DNA from 3 places in the Afifella sp. YEN Y35 genome. Region 3 is predicted to be linked to each of the others. Evidence: predicted binding sites of a transcription regulator. Region 3 holds the regulator's gene; each other region holds the start of a gene.
What was found. The regulator LexA, encoded in region 3, represses DNA repair genes until DNA is damaged. The targets are predictions, from matches to a motif close to TGTTCNNNNTGTGTTCNG.
Positions count from the first base shown of each region.

Region 1: ACK8CP_RS11540 (PA0069 family radical SAM protein) is a predicted target of LexA. The motif match lies at 1,934-1,951, and genes of this name have one in related genera.
Region 2: ACK8CP_RS02150 (putative DNA modification/repair radical SAM protein) is a predicted target of LexA. The motif match lies at 2,929-2,946, and genes of this name have one in related genera.

Region 1 covers NZ_CP180203.1:2,421,536-2,427,314, reverse strand. Annotated here, with positions in the region: gene ACK8CP_RS11555 (MFS transporter) at 1-651, shown strand, start outside; gene moaB (molybdenum cofactor biosynthesis protein B) at 781-1,323, shown strand; gene ACK8CP_RS11545 (glycosyl transferase family 2) at 1,330-1,821, opposite strand; gene ACK8CP_RS11540 (PA0069 family radical SAM protein) at 1,974-3,233, shown strand; gene ACK8CP_RS11535 (ribonuclease HII) at 3,344-4,036, shown strand; gene ACK8CP_RS11530 (ATP F0F1 synthase subunit B) at 4,204-4,689, opposite strand; gene ACK8CP_RS11525 (F0F1 ATP synthase subunit B) at 4,692-5,264, opposite strand; gene ACK8CP_RS11520 (F0F1 ATP synthase subunit C) at 5,335-5,562, opposite strand; gene ACK8CP_RS11515 (F0F1 ATP synthase subunit A) at 5,611-5,779, opposite strand, start outside.
Region 2 covers NZ_CP180203.1:447,500-453,278, reverse strand. Annotated here, with positions in the region: gene ACK8CP_RS02160 (LrgB family protein) at 1-178, shown strand, start outside; partial or broken gene ACK8CP_RS02155 (UdgX family uracil-DNA binding protein) at 227-1,702, opposite strand; gene ACK8CP_RS02150 (putative DNA modification/repair radical SAM protein) at 1,702-2,913, opposite strand; gene ACK8CP_RS02145 (HD domain-containing protein) at 3,019-3,597, opposite strand; gene ACK8CP_RS02140 (flavin reductase family protein) at 3,605-4,162, opposite strand; gene ACK8CP_RS02135 (NADP-dependent oxidoreductase) at 4,297-5,310, shown strand; gene ACK8CP_RS02130 (D-tagatose-bisphosphate aldolase, class II, non-catalytic subunit) at 5,411-5,779, opposite strand, start outside.
Region 3 covers NZ_CP180203.1:1,293,693-1,299,471, reverse strand. Annotated here, with positions in the region: gene gltX (glutamate--tRNA ligase) at 1-1,207, opposite strand, end outside; gene ACK8CP_RS06275 (ComEC/Rec2 family competence protein) at 1,305-3,509, shown strand; gene lexA (transcriptional repressor LexA) at 3,538-4,251, opposite strand; gene glp (gephyrin-like molybdotransferase Glp) at 4,353-5,558, opposite strand; gene moaC (cyclic pyranopterin monophosphate synthase MoaC) at 5,555-5,779, opposite strand, start outside.

The sequences.
Region 1 (5,779 bases), 1.1 Mb from region 3:
AGCATCGCCATCATTGCCGGCGCGCTGATCCAGATGCCGGCGGGACGGCTCTCCGACCGCATCGACCGGCGTTACATGATCGGCGGCGCAGCGCTTCTTTCCGGTTTGGTCGGAACGGGGCTGGCGGTCTTCGCGCCGCATAATCCAATCGTGCTCAGCGTCGCTTTCGCGCTTTATGGCGGCACATCCTACGCGCTTTATTCGCTTGCCGTCGCCCATGCGAACGATTTTGCGAGCGACCTTTCCTTCGTGCAGGTGTCCTCGGGCCTCCTGCTTCTTTACGGCATCGGCACGATGGCCGGGCCGCTCGTCGCCTCCGGCACGATGGAAAGCTTCGGCCCGCAAGGGCTCTTCGTCACCACGGCGGTGGCCCATTTCGCCATGGCGATCTTTTCGGTCTACCGCACGACCCGCCGCGCCCCGCCGCCGCAACATGAGCGCGAGACGTTCTCCGCCGTGCCGAGCCCGCGCATGCTGACGCCGCAGACGGCCGTCCTGCAGCCCGATCCAGAAGAGCTGCCGCCGGCGCCCGAACCCGAGGAGGCGTCCGAAGCGGACGTGGCGCAGGGAGATGGCTCCGACGACGCGTCCGGGGCGACGACGAGCGAGGCGAGCGGCGACAAAACGAAAGAGACGGACGCGACCTCCTGACGAGGCCGCGCCTGCCGCCCGGGGTGTGAGGCGCGTGCCCGAAGGATCTCAAAGCTCCGCCCCTCTCTTGACGGGGGAAGCGTTGCGTCCTCTCTGGACTCACTCTGTGTTTCGAGCCCGGGAGATGGAATGACGCAAAGCGGCGACGAGCGGGCCTTCATTCCCGTCAAGATCGCGGTGCTGACTGTGTCGGATACGCGCGCGCTTGCCGATGATCGTTCCGGTGACACGCTCGAAGAGCGTATTCGCGACGCCGGCCATGTTCTCGCCGGGCGCGACATCGTTCGCGACGATGTTGAGGACATCCGCAAGCTTGTTCAGGGCTGGATCGCCGATGATGCGATCGATGTGATCATCACCACGGGCGGCACCGGCTTTACGGGCCGCGACGTCACGCCGGAGGCGCTCGAGCCCCTGTTTGAAAAGCGCATGGACGGCTTTTCAGCGGTCTTCCACCGCATTTCCTATGACAAGATCGGCGTCTCGACGATCCAGTCGCGCGCCACCGCAGGCGTGGCGAATGCGACCTACATCTTCGTTCTTCCGGGCTCGCCGGGGGCGTGCCGGGATGCCTGGGACGGCATCTTGAAGAGCCAGCTCGATTACCGCCACAGGCCGTGCAATTTCGTCGAGATCATGCCGCGGCTCGACGAGCATCTGAAGCGCGGCTGAGGCCTCTCAGGCCGGCGGCGCCATCCGCGCGGAAAGGCGTTTGGTGGACTGTCCGCGGGCAAGAGCTTTGAGGTCGTCCGCGCCGGCCGCCGCCATATCGGCCTTGCGCATGAGCACGCCGCGGCGAAGCGGTTCCTCCCGCTCCAGAAAACCGAAGAGCGTCTTGCGCTTGCCGGCGAGGGTGAAGCTCGCGGCCCCGCGGCCTGGCTCTTCCATCCACTCGCGAACCGCCGTCATCCAGCCGTCGAGCGGGCGGGCGCCGCCTTCCATCAGGAGAAGCCACTCGCCGCGCGCGGAAGCGATGGTCTCTGTGAGAGCTTCGCGGCCTATGAGTTCCGCGCCGGCAGCATCCGCCACCGCTTCGATCTCTTCATCGTTGGGCGCGCCGACGACATAGGCGTCGCGCACCAGACCCTCGACCGCCGCCGGAACGAGGGCGGTGAGGCTGCGCGCCAGATGCTGCGCATCTTCAGGCACGGAAAGAAGCACGGTGATCATGCTGGTTTGCTAGCGAAATCCGGCTCTTAACCCAACAGAAAGGTAACTGTTTCGTTAAGGCGGATGGTCCAATCCCCGGCTTCCTCGCTTTGCCTAGGAATAAAGTCACTTTTGTTCTTGTAATGTTCCTATGTTCGCGCTATATTCTCATTATGCCTGAGCCGAGCGCCACCTTCGCCCCGCCCACACCCCACACCCCAAGGGGCGGTTCCGCAGCAGCCGCAAAGCGGACTGCCGCATCCTCTGCGTCGTCACGGTTTCGCGCAGAGCGCGATGCGGCCTGGGTGGCGCTCGGCCAGGCAAACTCCGCCTCCGAAGATGGGGGGACCGAACAGATCTCCACCGCGCTGCGTCCGCTCGTGCGGCGCGGCCGCGGGGCCGTCTCCAACGAGACGGGCCGTTACGAAAAACAGACGCGGCAGATCGTCGACGATGGCTGGGAGAGCCTCGACGAGCTGCCCCGTCTGCGCACGGAGGTGACGATCGAGCGGCCGCGCAAGATCATCACCCGCAATGCCTCACCCGACATTTCCTTCGACCGGTCCATCAATCCCTATCGCGGCTGCGAGCACGGCTGCGCCTATTGTTTCGCCCGGCCGACGCACGCGTATATGGGCCTGTCGCCGGGGCTCGACTTCGAGACGCGGCTCTTCGCCAAACCGGATGCGGCGAAGCTTCTGGAGAAAGAACTCGCCGCGCCGGGCTACGAGGTGCGTCCGATTGCGATCGGCACCAACACCGACCCTTACCAGCCGGTCGAGCGCCAGTACCGGATCATGCGCGATGTGCTCGAAGTGCTTTCGGCCGCCAATCATCCGGTCGGCATCGTCACCAAATCGGCGCTCGTTCTGCGCGATCTCGATATCCTCGCGCCGATGGCGGAGAAGGGGCTCGTCAAAGTCGGCCTCTCCGTGACGAGCCTTGACCATAAGCTGTCGCGCTTGATGGAGCCGCGGGCTTCGACGCCGGCGAAACGGCTTGAAGCGATTTCAGGCCTGAGCGAAGCCGGCATTCCTGTCTCGATCATGACGGCGCCGATCGTGCCGGCCATCAACGACAATGAGATCGAGCGCCTTCTCGAAGCGGGCGCGGCGGCAGGCGCCACCTCTGCCGGCTATGTGTTGTTGCGGCTGCCGCTCGAAGTGGCGCCGATCTTCAAGGAATGGCTTCAGGAGAATTTCCCGGACCGGGCCGAACATGTTCTGTCGCTGATGCGCTCCATGCGGGGCGGCAAGGATTATGATTCGGCCTGGCATGAGCGCCAGCGGGGCAGGGGGCCTTACGCCTGGCAGATCGGTCGCCGCTTCGAGCTGGCGGCAAAGCGCCTGCGTTTGAACGAACGGCGCTACGATATGCGCACGGATCTGTTCTCTCCGCCGGTGCCGGTCGGCGGCCAGCTGAAGCTCTTCTAGACGTCACCGGCGCCAAGGGCCCAAGAAGCCTGTGTCCGAAGGTGGAAAGCGCGGCTTCGTGGGCGAGCGCCCGGCTTGCATCGGGAGTAGCCGCGGCCTATCGGCGGTCCATGTCGGCGACAAAGACGATTCGTAAACCGAAAGCTCCGAAGCAGGGCGCTGCAAAATCAGCCAAGGCCTCCGGGGCTGCCGGCCCGCATCTCCAGGCCGAGACGCGGCTGCTGCTTGCTGGCTACCGTCGCATCGCGGGCGTCGATGAGGTGGGCCGGGGCCCGCTCGCCGGCCCGGTCGTGGCCGCCGCCGTGATTCTCGATCAGGAAAACATCCCGGTCGGCATCGATGATTCCAAGGCGCTCACCGCATTGCGCCGCCAGGAACTCTATGAAGAGATCCTCGGCTGTGCCGATGTCGCCGTCGCCTATTGCTCGACGGCCACCGTCGACCGCATCAACATCCGCAATGCGGCGCTCCTCGCCATGGCGCGCGCTCTTAAAAGTCTGCCGGAAGCGGCCGACGCAGTTCTCGTCGACGGACGGGACAAGGTGCCGAACATCGATCTGCCGTGCGAGGCGCTGATCGGCGGAGACGCCTCCTCGCTGTCGATCGCCGCCGCGTCGATCGTGGCGAAAGTCTCCCGCGACCGGATGATGGCACATTGCGACGGGGTGTTTGCTGGCTACGAGCTCGGCTCCCATAAGGGGTACGCGACGCCGGCCCACAGAGCCGCCCTGACGCGGCTCGGGCCGTGCCGCCTCCACCGCACGAGCTTTGCGCCCATCGCGGCGCTCCTCGCCGGCAAATAGGCCCGGCAATCAGGTAGAGAGCAGAGCCGCGAAGAGGGCGGGCCCACCCGCGCTCAGCCACGCGCTGCCCGGCGAGGTCCCGCCGGACGTCTGTCGAATAAACTGTCTGCCGAAAAAGAAAAAGGCGGGCCAAGGCCCGCCTTTTGTCGTCTCTTTGTCGAATCCGCTCAGTGCCGCTTCAAGCCCTCGATGGAGCTGTTGATCAGCCGCTGACCGACCGCGCCCTCGTTCTGTTCAGCGAGGATCTTTGCGGAGGCTGCGACGGCCACATCGACCGCCCGTGCCTTCACGTCGCTGACCGCCTGGGCCTCGGCCTGAGCGATGCGCTGTTCCACACCGCGCGTGCGGCGCTCGATATATTCCTCGAGCCGCTGTTTGGCTTCGGCGGCGTGGGCGGCCGCTTCGTTTTCGGCAAGCGCCACGATCCCGGCCGCCTCTTCCTCGGCCTCCTGGCGGCGGCGCTGATATTCGGCCAGAAGCGCCTGCGCCTCTTCCCGCAGGCGCCGAGCCTCGTCGAGCTCGTGCTGGATCTTCTCCGAGCGCTTGTCGAGCGCGGCCGTCATCATCTTCGGCACGCCGAGATAGATCATGATGCCGAGGAAGGTGAGAAGGCCGATGAAGACCCACAGCGAAGCTAGGCTGGTTGCATCCATCGTTATCTCCGCTCGTTCATGGCGGCGGAGACGGCTGACCCGACCTCCGCATCTGCCGGAGCTTCTCCGGACAGGGTCTCAACGAGCGCCTCGGTCGTCTCCTTGGCGATCGCGTCGACTTCGGCGAGAGCCTTGTCGCGCACCTCGCCGATGCGTGCTTCGGCGGCCTGCAGCTTCTCTTCGAGCTCCGCCTCGGCCTTCGCCCGTTCGTCCTCGACCTCGGCTTTCGCCTTGTCTCGGGCGTCCTGGGCGATGCCGTGAGCGCGCTGCCGGGCTTCGGCGAGCGCCTGCTCGTAGGCCGCGATCGCCTCGTCGCTCTCCCGCTTCAGCTTTTCTGCCTCTGCGAGATCGTCGGCGATGCGGTCGTGCCGCTCCTCAAGGATGGTGGCAATGCGTGGCAGCACCATCTTGCTGAGCAGGTAATAGAGCAGGCCAAAGAAGACCGCGAGCCAGATGAGCTGCGAGAGATACGTCGACGGATCGAAAGGCGGAAACGCGCCATGGGCCGAATCCGCGATTTCGGTATGTTCCGCCGCCGTTTCCGCGGCCGTCTGAGCGAGTGCCGTTGTTACCACGTGCTCTTCTCCTCAAGCCGTTCGGCCGCCGGTGGCGTGTGCCTCCGGCGCGCCGTCTTCGCTGTCTGGCTTAGACGGCGAAGATGAGGAGAAGGGCGATCAGGAGCGAAAAGATGCCCAGCGCTTCCGTGACCGCGAAGCCGAAGATGAGGCGGCCGAACTGGCCGTCCGCAGCCGCGGGATTGCGCAATGCGCCTTCGAGGAAGTGGCCGAAGAGCGAACCCAGGCCAACGCCGGCCCCGCCCATGCCGATGCAGGCAATGCCCGCGCCAATCAGCTTTGCAGCATCTGCTTCCATGTTCATGCTCCTTGCGTGTTGGAAGAGGATGGAGAAAAAATCGCGCCGTCAGTGCGAAGGATGCAGCGCGTCGTTGAGGTACATGCAGGTCAGAATTGCGAAGACATAGGCCTGCAGGACAGCCACAAGAATTTCAAGGGCCGTGAGAGCCACCACCATCAGGAAAGGCAGGACCGCACCGGCCCAGCCGATCACGCCGAACGTCGACAGCGAGATG
Region 2 (5,779 bases), 850 kb from region 3:
CAAATCGGCACTTGCCCGCGGCGCCCTCTTCGGTGTCGCGGCCCATGCGAGCGGCACCGCCAAGGCCCACGAAATCGGTCACGAGGAAGGCTCCGTCGCCGGCCTCGTCATGGTGCTCGTCGGCCTTTTGAACGTCCTCGTCGCACCGCTGATCGCCCACGGCCTGCCCTATCTCTGAGCCCCTTCCACGGGCAGCCGCCTCAGGCCGGCTCCTCAAATCGGCTCTTCAGGCCGCCTTCCGTCTCTCACCCGCAATCTCCCGCACCTGCCGAAGATCGTCGATGAAGGCACGGTAGGCACTCGCCTTGGCCTCCGCATCCGGCAGTCGCAGAAGATAGGACGGATGCACGGTGAGGAAGCCGGCAAAAGGCGGAAACTCCTGCCGGCCGCGCATCTTCGTCACGGAAACCTGTCGTCCCGAAAGCGCCAGCGCCGCCGTCCCTCCGAGCGCCACGACGAGGCGCGGCGACAGAAATTCGAGCTCCGCCATCAGCCACCAGCGATAATGCTTCACCTCCGACACGGTGGGCTTCTGGTGGATGCGCCGCTTGCCGCGCATCTCGAACTTGAAGTGCTTCACGGCATTGGTGAGATAAACCGAGCCGCGCTCGATCCCCGCTTCCGCCAGGGCCCGATCGAGAAGCTGGCCGGCCGGCCCGACAAATGGCCTTCCCTAACGATCCTCCTGATCGCCCGGCTGCTCGCCGACAAAGACGATGTCGGCATCTAGAGGGCCCTCGCCGAGCACCGCACGCGTCGCTCCCGGCACCGCCCCCGACACCAATGGCTCCGAGGCAGCGATCAGCGCGTTGAGGTCTTGCAGCCTCTTCGGACGATCCTCACGCATTTTCTGGAGCGCCTTCTCCGGCGCACGCCTGGGCGATGCCGCGGCCTCGCGCGCGATCATCTCGCGCACCCGCGTCGGCGCGGAGCTGACGAGTTCCGGGATCGCCGCCACCTCCGGCATATCGGCCCAGTAGCGCCGTGGCATATGCTGCGCCATCAATTTGGGATTGGCCCGCGCCGGGTTGAACGTCGCCGCATAATACGTGCGCCATCCCTCTTCGAAACCGTCGCCGGCAGCGGCCGGGTCGCGGCGCGCCGGCGGCCCTTCGACGAGCTTTTTGCCGTCCCAGTGGAGCGAACCGTCGGGCGTCAGGATCGACCAGGCCATATTGGCGAAGCGCTCGGCGAAAAAAGGCGCGGCCGCAGCCAAGGTGAAATGCGCCGGCTCGAAATAGGCGACGAAGCGTTCGTTTTCCTCGATGCCAGAGCACTCAGTCTCACCCGCCGCGACACCCCCCTCCGTCACCACACGGCGAAAGCGCAGAAAGCCATGCATATGATGGATGTCGCGCCGCACCTCCTGCTGCATGCGCGCAAGACGGTAGACGAGCGGATCGCTCGCCACCTCGAGAAGCCCGCGCTCGCTGCGCAAAATTCTCCACACGAGCCGATAGAGAAGCCCATAGCGCTCGTGGTCGCGGTGACAGACGACATCGGCGATGAGCCGTGTCACGGCGCGCGGCAACACGACCGGCGGCGCCTCTCCCGCAAGCGGCGCGCCGAAGAGATCCTGCGCACCCTCCGCCGCGAAGACGACATCGTCCGGCGCGACCCGGTCGCGCACGAGGATGCGCAGCGCCCGGCGAAAACCGTCGAGATCCGCCCCCGCCTTCATATCGATGCGCACGCGGGTCATCAGAACAGGCTCATTTGCTGGGCCGGCTCGGCGAGCCTTTGCCGCAGATCGAGCCGGTCGATGAGGGAGACGGGCCGGTGGTCCGGCGTGACGAGAAACGGCAGCGCCCGTTTCAGGCCCGCCGTCAGCCGCGCGAGATCTGGAAGTCGCAGCTTCTGGTGCCGGCGCGAGGTGAGAATGCGCTCCACGGCCCTCTGCCCGAGCCCCGGCACCCGCAAAAGCATCTCCCGCTCCGCCCGATTGACGTCGACGGGAAAGCGCTCGCGATTTTTCAGCGCCCAGGCAAGCTTCGGATCGACATCGAGCGCCAGCATGCCGTCCTCACCGCTGTCGGCGACCTCGTCGGCCGAAAACCCGTAAAACCGCATCAGCCAGTCCGCCTGATAAAGCCGGTTTTCCCGGCGAAGCGGCGGCGCCTTCGCCGGCAGAAGCAGGCTCGCCTCGGGGATCGGGCTGAAGGCGGAATAATAGACCCGCTTCAACGCGTAATCGTCATAGAGCCTGGCGCTCGCGCGAATGATCGCGGCATCCTTCACATCGTCTGCCCCGACGATCACCTGCGTGCTCTGCCCGGCCGGCGAGAAACGCCGTCGCTCGTCGCGCGCCTCCAGGATGCGCTCATGCATCTGTCCCATCGCGTGCGTGATCGTCCGGTCGTTCTTTTCCGGCGCGAGCGCTTTCAGGCTCGCCCCGCTCGCAAGCTCCAGATTGATCGACAACCGGTCAGCGTACCGCCCCGCCTCCTCGATCAGCCACGGGCTCGCCTCAGGGATCGCCTTGAGATGGATATAGCCCTGAAAGCCGTGGACGCGCCGGAGCGTCTTCGCCACCCGCATCATCTCCTCCATCGTCCGGTCGGGCGAGCGCGCGATGCCGGAGGATAAAAACAGGCCTTCGATATAGTTGCGTTTGTAGAATTCGAGCGTAAGCCGCACCACCTCCTCGACCGAAAAACGCGCCCGCGGCACGTTCGAGGAGCGCCGGTTGATGCAATAGGCGCAGTCGAACAGGCAGTAATTCGTCAGAAGGATTTTCAGAAGCGAGACGCAGCGCCCGTCCGGCGTGAAGGCGTGGCAGATGCCGGACGGCGCCGTCGCGCCGAGCCCGTTCTTGCCGGCCTTGCGCTTCGGCGCGCCCGAGGAGGCGCAGGACACGTCATATTTGGCCGCGTCCGCCAGAATGCCGAGCTTGGTTGCGAGCTTCTCATCCATGCTTGGATGATGCCATGTTCTTCTTTTGTTCGCAACAGGCTTATGTGGCGCCCGGTCTGAATCAGCCCGTCTGAATCACAATCTCCGAAGTTCAGCCCATCCGCTTCAATCGACTCGGGAATTTTCCGCGCGCGCCTCCGTCTCCGCATCCAGCACCGCGCGGATCTCTTGAAGCAAAGGATGAGCGTCGGTCGCGCGCCTCCCATAAGCGAGATTGAATCGATAATCGAAGTCGGGTGGGTTAAGCCCCTGATTGTGTTGAAGGATCGTCTCGAGCTTATCGAGCCCCTTGGCGAGCCGCGCCTCCGGCGTCGCCCCCGCCTCGTACTCCTCCCAGAGATCGAGGATCGCCTGCCGCCGTGCCGGGTCGAGCGGCGCGGTCAGTTGCAGAAGATCGGCGCGCTCCTGCGCCGCCTTCTCCTCGCCCGGCATCTGCGCAACCGCCGGCACGTCGCCCGACAGGGCTTCGCCGAGATCGTGCACGATGAGGATCTTGAGAAGACGGCTGAAGTCGATTTCGCCGAGATCCTTTTCGAAAACGATCGCCATCAGGGCGAGCCGCCAGGTGTGCGCAGCGGTGCTCTCCGGCCGGCCCTCCGCCGTAAAGCCGGAGCGGAACGTGTCCTTGAGCCGCTCCGCCGCGCGCAGAAAATCGAGCGCGCCGGAAAGATCCTCCTGCCTCATCATTCCCTCACAGCATGCCCGGACGGAAGAGCGCGCTCTTGTCGATGATCTCGCCGGAGACCATGAAGATGCCGCCGCCCTTGTAATGCAGCGTCTCGGGATGCTCCGGCTCCGGCGCCACATGCGCCTTCACCACCTCGAAGACGAAGAAATTGTAGTGCCCGACGAGCGCATCCTCGAACAGCCGGCATTCGAAATTGGCGTGGCATTCGCCGATCATCGGCGCGCCCACCATCTCGGCCGCCTCGGCCGTCAGACCGAACTCCTCGAACTTGTCGATCCGTTCCCCGGAGGTGTTGCCGATCTTGACGACGGTATCGGTGAGCGCCGTCGTCGGCAGATTGATGACGCATTCGCCACTCGCACGGATGAGCTCGAAGGAATGGTTGCCGGCGGAGATCATGCAGCCGACGAGCGAGGGCGAGAATTCCATGATCGTGTGCCAGCCCATCGTCATGATGTCGTGCTCGCCTTGATGGGCGGACGAGACGAGCACGACCGGCCCGGGCTCCAGATAGCGCCGCACATCCGACACGTCGAAATCGATTTTCCTCACCGCCGTCATCCTCCGCCTCCCTGGAATGGCATGGCCCCGTCCCGCCGCCGAATGTCGTCTGAGACCCAGTGAGGCCTCGCCAAGGCACGCATGCGGCATAGATGGAGCAACAGATCCACTCACATCTCAATCAGGTTCATCCCATGATAGAAAGCACGCAGATCCTCCTCGCGTCACGCCCCGAGGGCCGGCCGACGCCAGAGAATTTCCGCACGGAGACCGCACCCGTGCCGGCGCCGAAGGAGGGCGAAGTCCTCCTCAAGGTCCGCTACCTCTCGCTCGATCCCTATATGCGCGGGCGGATGAGCGCGGCGAAATCCTACGCCGCCCCGGTCGAGGTCGGCGCCGTGATGGAAGGCGGCACCGTGGCGGAGGTCGTGGAAAGCCGCGACCCGAATTTCGCAGCCGGCGACATGGTCCTCTCGTATTCCGGCTGGCAGACGCATGCGGTCGCAAAGGCCGCTCATCTGCGCAAACTCGATCCCGAAAAAGTGCCCGTCACCACCGCCGTCGGCGTGCTCGGCATGCCGGGCTTCACCGCCTATGCGGGGCTTCTGACGCTCGGAAAGCCGAAAGAAGGCGAGACGGTCGTCGTTGCCGCGGCGACCGGGCCCGTCGGCTCCGCCGTCGGCCAGATCGCCAAGATCAAGGGCGCGCGTGCCGTCGGCATCGCCGGCGGACCGGAAAAATGCCGGGCGCTCACGGAAGACTTCGGCTTCGACGCGGCGATCGACCATCGCTCCGAAAGCTTCGCGGAGGATCTGAAAGCCGCCTGCCCGGACGGCATCGACGTCTATTTCGAAAACGTCGGCGGTGCCGTCTTCGAGGCGGTGCGCCCGCTTCTCAACTTTTATGCGCGCATGCCCGTCTGCGGCCTCGTCTCGCAATACAACGCCACCGGCCCGTTCGAGGGACCGGACAAGCTGCCGGGTTTGATGCGTGACGTTCTGACGAAGAGCCTCACCATCCGCGGCTTCATCCAGACGGAATTCAAGGATCAGATGCCGGACTTCCTCAAAGAGATGGGCAGCTGGGTCGCGGACGGACGCATCCGCTACAAGGAAGATATCGTCGAAGGACTGGACAAGGCGCCGGAGGCCTTCATCGGCCTTCTGGAAGGCAAGAATTTCGGCAAGCTGATCGTCAAAGTCGCCTGAGCCGACGAAAACACGCCATCACGAAAAAAGCCCCCGCCGCGGCGGGGGCTTTGTCATCACGGAAAGACGCTGCGACCGAGACCGCAACGCCTGAAAAAAATCACACGGCGGGCGTGCGCGCCGCCGCGGCATAGGTGGACACGACGCGGTCGATATTGGCGAGGATCAGGGCCTCGGGCGTCGCCGCAAGCCGTCCCTCCGCCACCGCCGGATAGAGCGCGCCGAGATACTGGCTGATGAGCGGCAGCGGCAATTGCCGGCCCTTGAGACGCGTCAGAAGCGTCGTCACCGCGGCAACGGCCTTCGGCTGCGGCCAGTAATAGCGGATGCGGTCGGAATAGCTGAAATGCCGGTTGATGCGCTTCTCCGCCTCGCTGCCGTGATAATATTTCGCCCATTCGCGCGGATCGCCGACGAGCACCTCTTCCATCGCGTGCTTCAGCGTCTCTTCAGGCGAAAGCCCGTCGAG
Region 3 (5,779 bases):
GCAGAAGACCGAGGCGACGGCGAGCATCGTCGTCGAGAAGGCCTTCTGCCTTGGTGTCGAGCGTCAATGGCCGCGCCGCAAACAGGAAGGCCGCGTTGTTGGCCAGTTCGACCAGCGTCTTCGCACGCTCTTTGAGACCCGGCATGAGTTGCATGAGCTGCGAACGCTGCGCCGCACTCAACTCTGCGGGAAATGCCGGCGGCGTCTCCATCTCCGGGAGAATCTTGAGCATATCGGCGACGAGTCGCTCGTCGTCCGCCTGGCGGATATAATGCCCGTTCAGATTTTGCAGTTTGACGAAGTCGAAGCGCGCCGCGCCCTTGCCGATCGCGTCGAGATCGAACCATTCCGTCGCCTGCTCGGAGGAGAAGATCTCCTCGTCGCCATGGCCCCAGCCGAGGCGTGCGAGATAGTTGCGGAGCGCCTCAGGCAGGTAGCCCATCGCCCGATACGCTTCGACGCCGAGCGCCCCATGACGTTTGGAGAGTTTGGCGCCGTCCGGACCGTGAATGAGCGGGATATGCGCCCATTGCGGCACCTGCCATCCGAGCGCTTCGTAGATGATGCCCTGTCTGGCGGCATTGGTGAGATGATCGTCGCCGCGAATGACGTGCGTGACGCCCATATCGTGATCGTCGACGACGACGGCCAGCATGTAGGTGGGCGTTCCGTCCGAGCGCAGGATGATGAAATCGTCGAGGTCGCGGTTCGGGAACGTGACGCGGCCCTGAACGTGATCCTCGATGACCGTCTCTCCGTCCTGCGGAGCCTTGATGCGGATGACCGGCTTGATGCCTTCCGGCGCTTCGGACGGATCGCGGTCGCGCCAGCGCCCATCATAGCGGGGAGGGCGCCCCTCGGCGCGTGCCGTCTCGCGCATCTCCGCCAGCTCTTCCTGGGAGGCATAGCAGCGATAGGCATGGCCGCTCTCAACGAGCTGCCAGGCCACCTCTGCATGGCGGTCCATGCGGGCAAATTGTGAGATCGGTTCACCGTCCCAATCGAGGCCGAGCCAGGAGAGCCCGTCCAGGATGGCCGCAATGGCAGCATCGGTCGAGCGCTGGCGATCGGTGTCCTCGATCCTGAGCAGCATTTTACCGCCGCGGCCCCGCGCATAGAGCCAGTTGAAGAGCGCCGTGCGTGCGCCGCCAATGTGCAAAAAGCCGGTTGGCGAGGGAGCAAAGCGGGTAATCGGATGAGATGACATGGTGGTTTTGGCTGGCAAAAGGGCGGGGCGATTGGTGGATGCCCGGCCCGCGTGTAAGATGGGCTCGGTCTAGCCACAGCGCCGGGTGCTTGCAAGCATGGAACCGAGCGGCGGACAGTCAAGCGCGGCGGATGGGGAGCGGCCTTCGCAGGACGATCGCCGTATCGAAGGCTTCTTGCCGCCTGGCCGGCTCAGGCGCTTCGGCTACGGCGTGGCGTCTCACACCGCGCATCTCAGAGCACAGGCTGCCCGCGATTTCGAGGAGCGGCGCGGCTTTCTCTTCCTGGCTGTCGGCTTTTCTTGTGGCGCGGCCGCCTATTTCATTTTGCCGCGCGAGCCTTTGCTTTCCGCGCTTCTGCCCGCAGCCTTGGCTGCGGCGGGTGCCGCATGCCTCGCGTGGTGGCGCGGTGGTGGCGCCTATCCGTTGGTGTTCCTCGCCTGTTTTCTGGCCGGGATGTCCGCAGGCAAGCTTCGCGTTGAAAGCCTTCGCGCGCCGGTGCTCGAACATCCGTTGAGCAGTGAAGTGACCGGCCGAGTGGTGGCTGTCGAAACCCGCGCTGAACGAACGCCGCGGGTGGTCCTCGACCAGGTGCGCATTGAGCGTCTTTCTGCCGAAGAGACGCCACACAGGGTCCGGCTTACCTTGCGCACCGATCTGCCGCCAACCGGTGCAACGGTGAAGGGGGCGGCGCGGCTGGCACCGCTGCCGGGCCCGGCGATCCCCGGGGGCTACGATCCTGCTCGGGCGGCGTTTTTCGATGGGATCGGCGCATCCGGTTTTGTCTTCGGCACTCTGACGGTCGTCGAACCACCGAGCGGCGTCCATCTGTTCCTGGCGATTGCGGCCATCCGCCGAGCGATCGCAGAGCGGATCACCGACGCGGTGGCAGGCCCGCCCGCTGCGATCGCGGCAGCGCTTCTCGTCGGCGATCGCGGCAAGATCGCGGATGCGGACGTCGACGCTCTGCGGATCGCGGGTCTTGCGCATATTCTTGCGATTTCGGGCCTGCATATGATGCTGATCGCCGGCACGGCCTTCTGGCTCGTGCGTGCGGTGCTGGCGTTGTCGGAACATATGGCGCTCGTTCTCCCGATTCGAAAAATCGCAGCGGCCGTCGCGCTCGCAGTCGGCGCCTTCTATTTGTCGATCTCCGGCGGCAACGTGGCGACGATCCGCGCCTTCGTGATGCTTGCGGTCATGCTGACGGCCGTCTTTCTGGATCGTCCTGCTCTCTCGCTGCGCAACCTCGCGATTGCAGCTTTCGTGGTCGTCGCGCTCCAGCCTGAGAGTGTGCTCGAACCGGGCTTCCAGATGTCCTTTCTGGCCGTCGCCGCCTTGGTGGCGGCCTGGGAAGCCTGGCGCGACCGTCCGCGCCAGGATCTTGCTGAACCCGCCCGCGGGCTCATGCGACTTCTCCGCAGGCCTGTCGTGGCGATCGGTGCCGTCGGCTTGACCACGCTCGTCGCCGGTCTGGCCACATCGCCGTTCGCGGCTTTCCATTTCGGACGGCTCGCGTCCTACTCGCTCCTCGGCAATCTCATTGCGATGCCGCTCGTCTCGCTCATCGTGATGCCGGCGGGGCTCATCAGCCTGATTGCGATGCCGTTCGGTCTGGAAACCGTGCCGTTGACCGTCATGGCCTGGGGCATCGATCTCGTCCTCGCTTCGGCGCATTTCGTAGCGTCATTGTCGGGCGCCACCGTTATCGTCCCGCCGTTTCCCGCGATCGCGCTCATTCTGATGTGCGGCGGGCTTCTGTGGCTCAGCCTCTGGCGATCGCAGCTGCGCCTCTACGGCGTCGCGCCACTCTTGCTGGGGGCGCTGCTTGCGTGGCTTCTCGGCGCCAGGCCCGACCTTCTGGTGGATGAGGCGGGGAGGGCGGTTGCTGCCCGTGACGTCGCCGGACACCTCCAAATCGTTGGCGCGCGGCAAGGCTCTTTCCTTGACGATGTCTGGCGCGAGGGCGAGCCGGAGGCGGAAGCCGCGGGAACGTCAGGCTTTCGTTGCGACGCCGAAGCCTGCGTTCTGGAGATGCCCGAAGGACTGACCCTCTCGCGCGTCACCGATCCGGTGGCCTTTTCGGAAGATTGCCGCCGCGCCGAGATTATCGTCACGCAACTGCGCGCGCCGAGAGATTGCGCGGCGCGCATCGTCATCGACCGCTCCGCGCTCGCCACCCATGGAGCGCACGCGCTTTTTATGGAGAGCAAACACCCGGACGGTGTAGCTCCGCACCTTGAACTTCGCACATCACGCCCATCCATCCGGCGACCGTGGCAGGGGTCGCCGGCACTCAGATGACGTCGAGGCCAGAAAGGCTGAGAAGCGCTCAGTAGCGGCGCAAAAGCCCCACGAGGCGACCCTGGATGCGGACCCTGTCCGGACCGAAGATGCGGGTCTCGTAGGCGGGATTGGCAGCCTCGAGCGCAATCGATGCACCTTTGCGGCGCAGACGCTTCAAGGTCGCCTCTTCGTCGTCGATCAGCGCCACCACCACATCTCCGCTGTCGGCACTGTCCTGACGACGGATGACCACGGTGTCCCCGTCGAGAATGCCGGCCTCGATCATGGAATCGCCGCGCACCTCGAGCGCGAAATGCTCGCCCTTCGAAAGGAGGTCCGGCGGCACGACGATGGAATGGCTCTGGTTCTGAATGGCGGAGATCGGAACGCCGGCTGCAATCCGCCCCATGACCGGGACGCTCGCGCCTCGCTCACTCTCTTCGAACGCTTCTTCCTCAACGGGTTGTGGCGCCTTGCCGAGCCGGCCTTCGATCACGCTCGGCGTGAAGCCACGCTGCTGCGGTCGCCCGAAACTCGGATTGACCGCGTCGGGAAGGCGCAGAACTTCCAGCGCGCGTGCCCGATTCGGCAGCCGCTTGATGAAGCCACGCTCCTCCAGGGCGGTGATGAGGCGATGAATTCCGGATTTCGACTTCAGATCGAGCGCGTCCTTCATCTCGTCGAACGAGGGCGGCACGCCCGATTCCTTCAGTCTTTCATTGATGAAGAGCAGAAGCTCGAGCTGCTTCTTTGTCAGCATTGCCGTCCCCTCGCGATGCGAGTCGCGTCTCGTGTACAAATCACGAACGCACACTACCTGTTCATGGCGTGTTCCACAAGCCTTGGGGGCCGCGCGCGGGTTTACGAGAGGGCTTGCGCGAGATCGATGACGGCAACCACATCGCCCGTCCGGGCCGCCGGAGCAAAGGGAGGGCGAATGATGAGGGCGTCCGAACGGGCAAGCGTCGCAAGAAGAGACGAATCCTGCTCGTCAGCGACCGTGACGGCTGTCCGTCCCTGCCATTCGACGAAGCGCGCCCGCAGATATTGCTGGCGGTTGCCGACCTCGGGCAACGCTGCTGCAAGCGGCAACAGGCGCGTTGGCTCGCTGCCTTCGGCGCCCTGCATCGCCCCGATAAGAGGCTTCAGAAAGACGAGTGCGCAAATGAGGGCGGAGACGGGGTTTCCGGGCAGGCCGAGCACCCGGGTGCGCCCGAGCGTACCGAACATGACCGGTTTGCCCGGCCGCATGGCGACCCGCCAGAAATCGACCTTGAGACCTTGTTCGGCGAGCGCCGGCTGGACGAGATCGTGGTCGCCGACCGAGGCGCCGCCGATCACCACCAGGATATCGGCATCCGCCGCGCCTGCTGCAGCATTGGCAATCGCCTGTTTGTCGTCGACGGCGACGCCGAGATCCCGTGCGAGACCGCCACAGGCCGCAACCATCGAGGCAATCGCCGCGCCGTTCGAAGAGACGATCTGATCTGGGCCTGGCTCTTCTCCGGGCTCGACGAGTTCGTCGCCGGTCGAAAGGATGGCCACGATTGGCCTCTGGCGTACCGGAACGATTGCATGGTTCATCGCTGCGGCAAGCGCAGTTTCGCGCGTTCCGATCCGGCGTCCGGCATGAAGAAGCGTCTCGCCCTCCCGGAAGTCGAAGGCCGCGGCGCGTATGTGTCGGCCTGACGCCACAGGCTCCAGAACCTCGATGCGGTCGCCGTCGGCGCGGGCGTTTTCCTGAATGAGGATGGCATCGGCCCCGTCGGGGACAGGCGCTCCCGTGAAGATGCGAACCGTCTCGCCCGTCCCGAGCATCCCGGCAAAATGGTAGCCCGCGCGTGCTTCGCCGATCTGGCGCAGCCATGCGCCTGAGGGCGTATCCTCAGCGCGTACGGCATAGCCATCCATCGCAGACGCACGGAACGGCGGTTGGTTACGTCTCGCTGCAAGATCGCGCGCAAGCACCCGGCCGCGTGCTTCCGTCAGGGGGACACTCTCTTCCCCGAGGCGCGTGACGCCTTTGAGCATACGGGCAACGGCATCCTCGACGGAAATCAGGCTCATGGGTCGGAACGCCAATCGCCGGAAACGCCGCCGCTCTTCTCCTCCAGGCGAATATCGCCAATCGTCATGGCCCGGTCGACGGCCTTCGCCATGTCGTAGATGGTGAGACAGGCGACGGAAACCGCTGTGAGCGCTTCCATTTCGACCCCCGTCTTGGCATTCACACGTGCCATCGCCCGAACGCGGAGCCCGGGAAGCTTCTCGTCGGGCAGAATATCGAC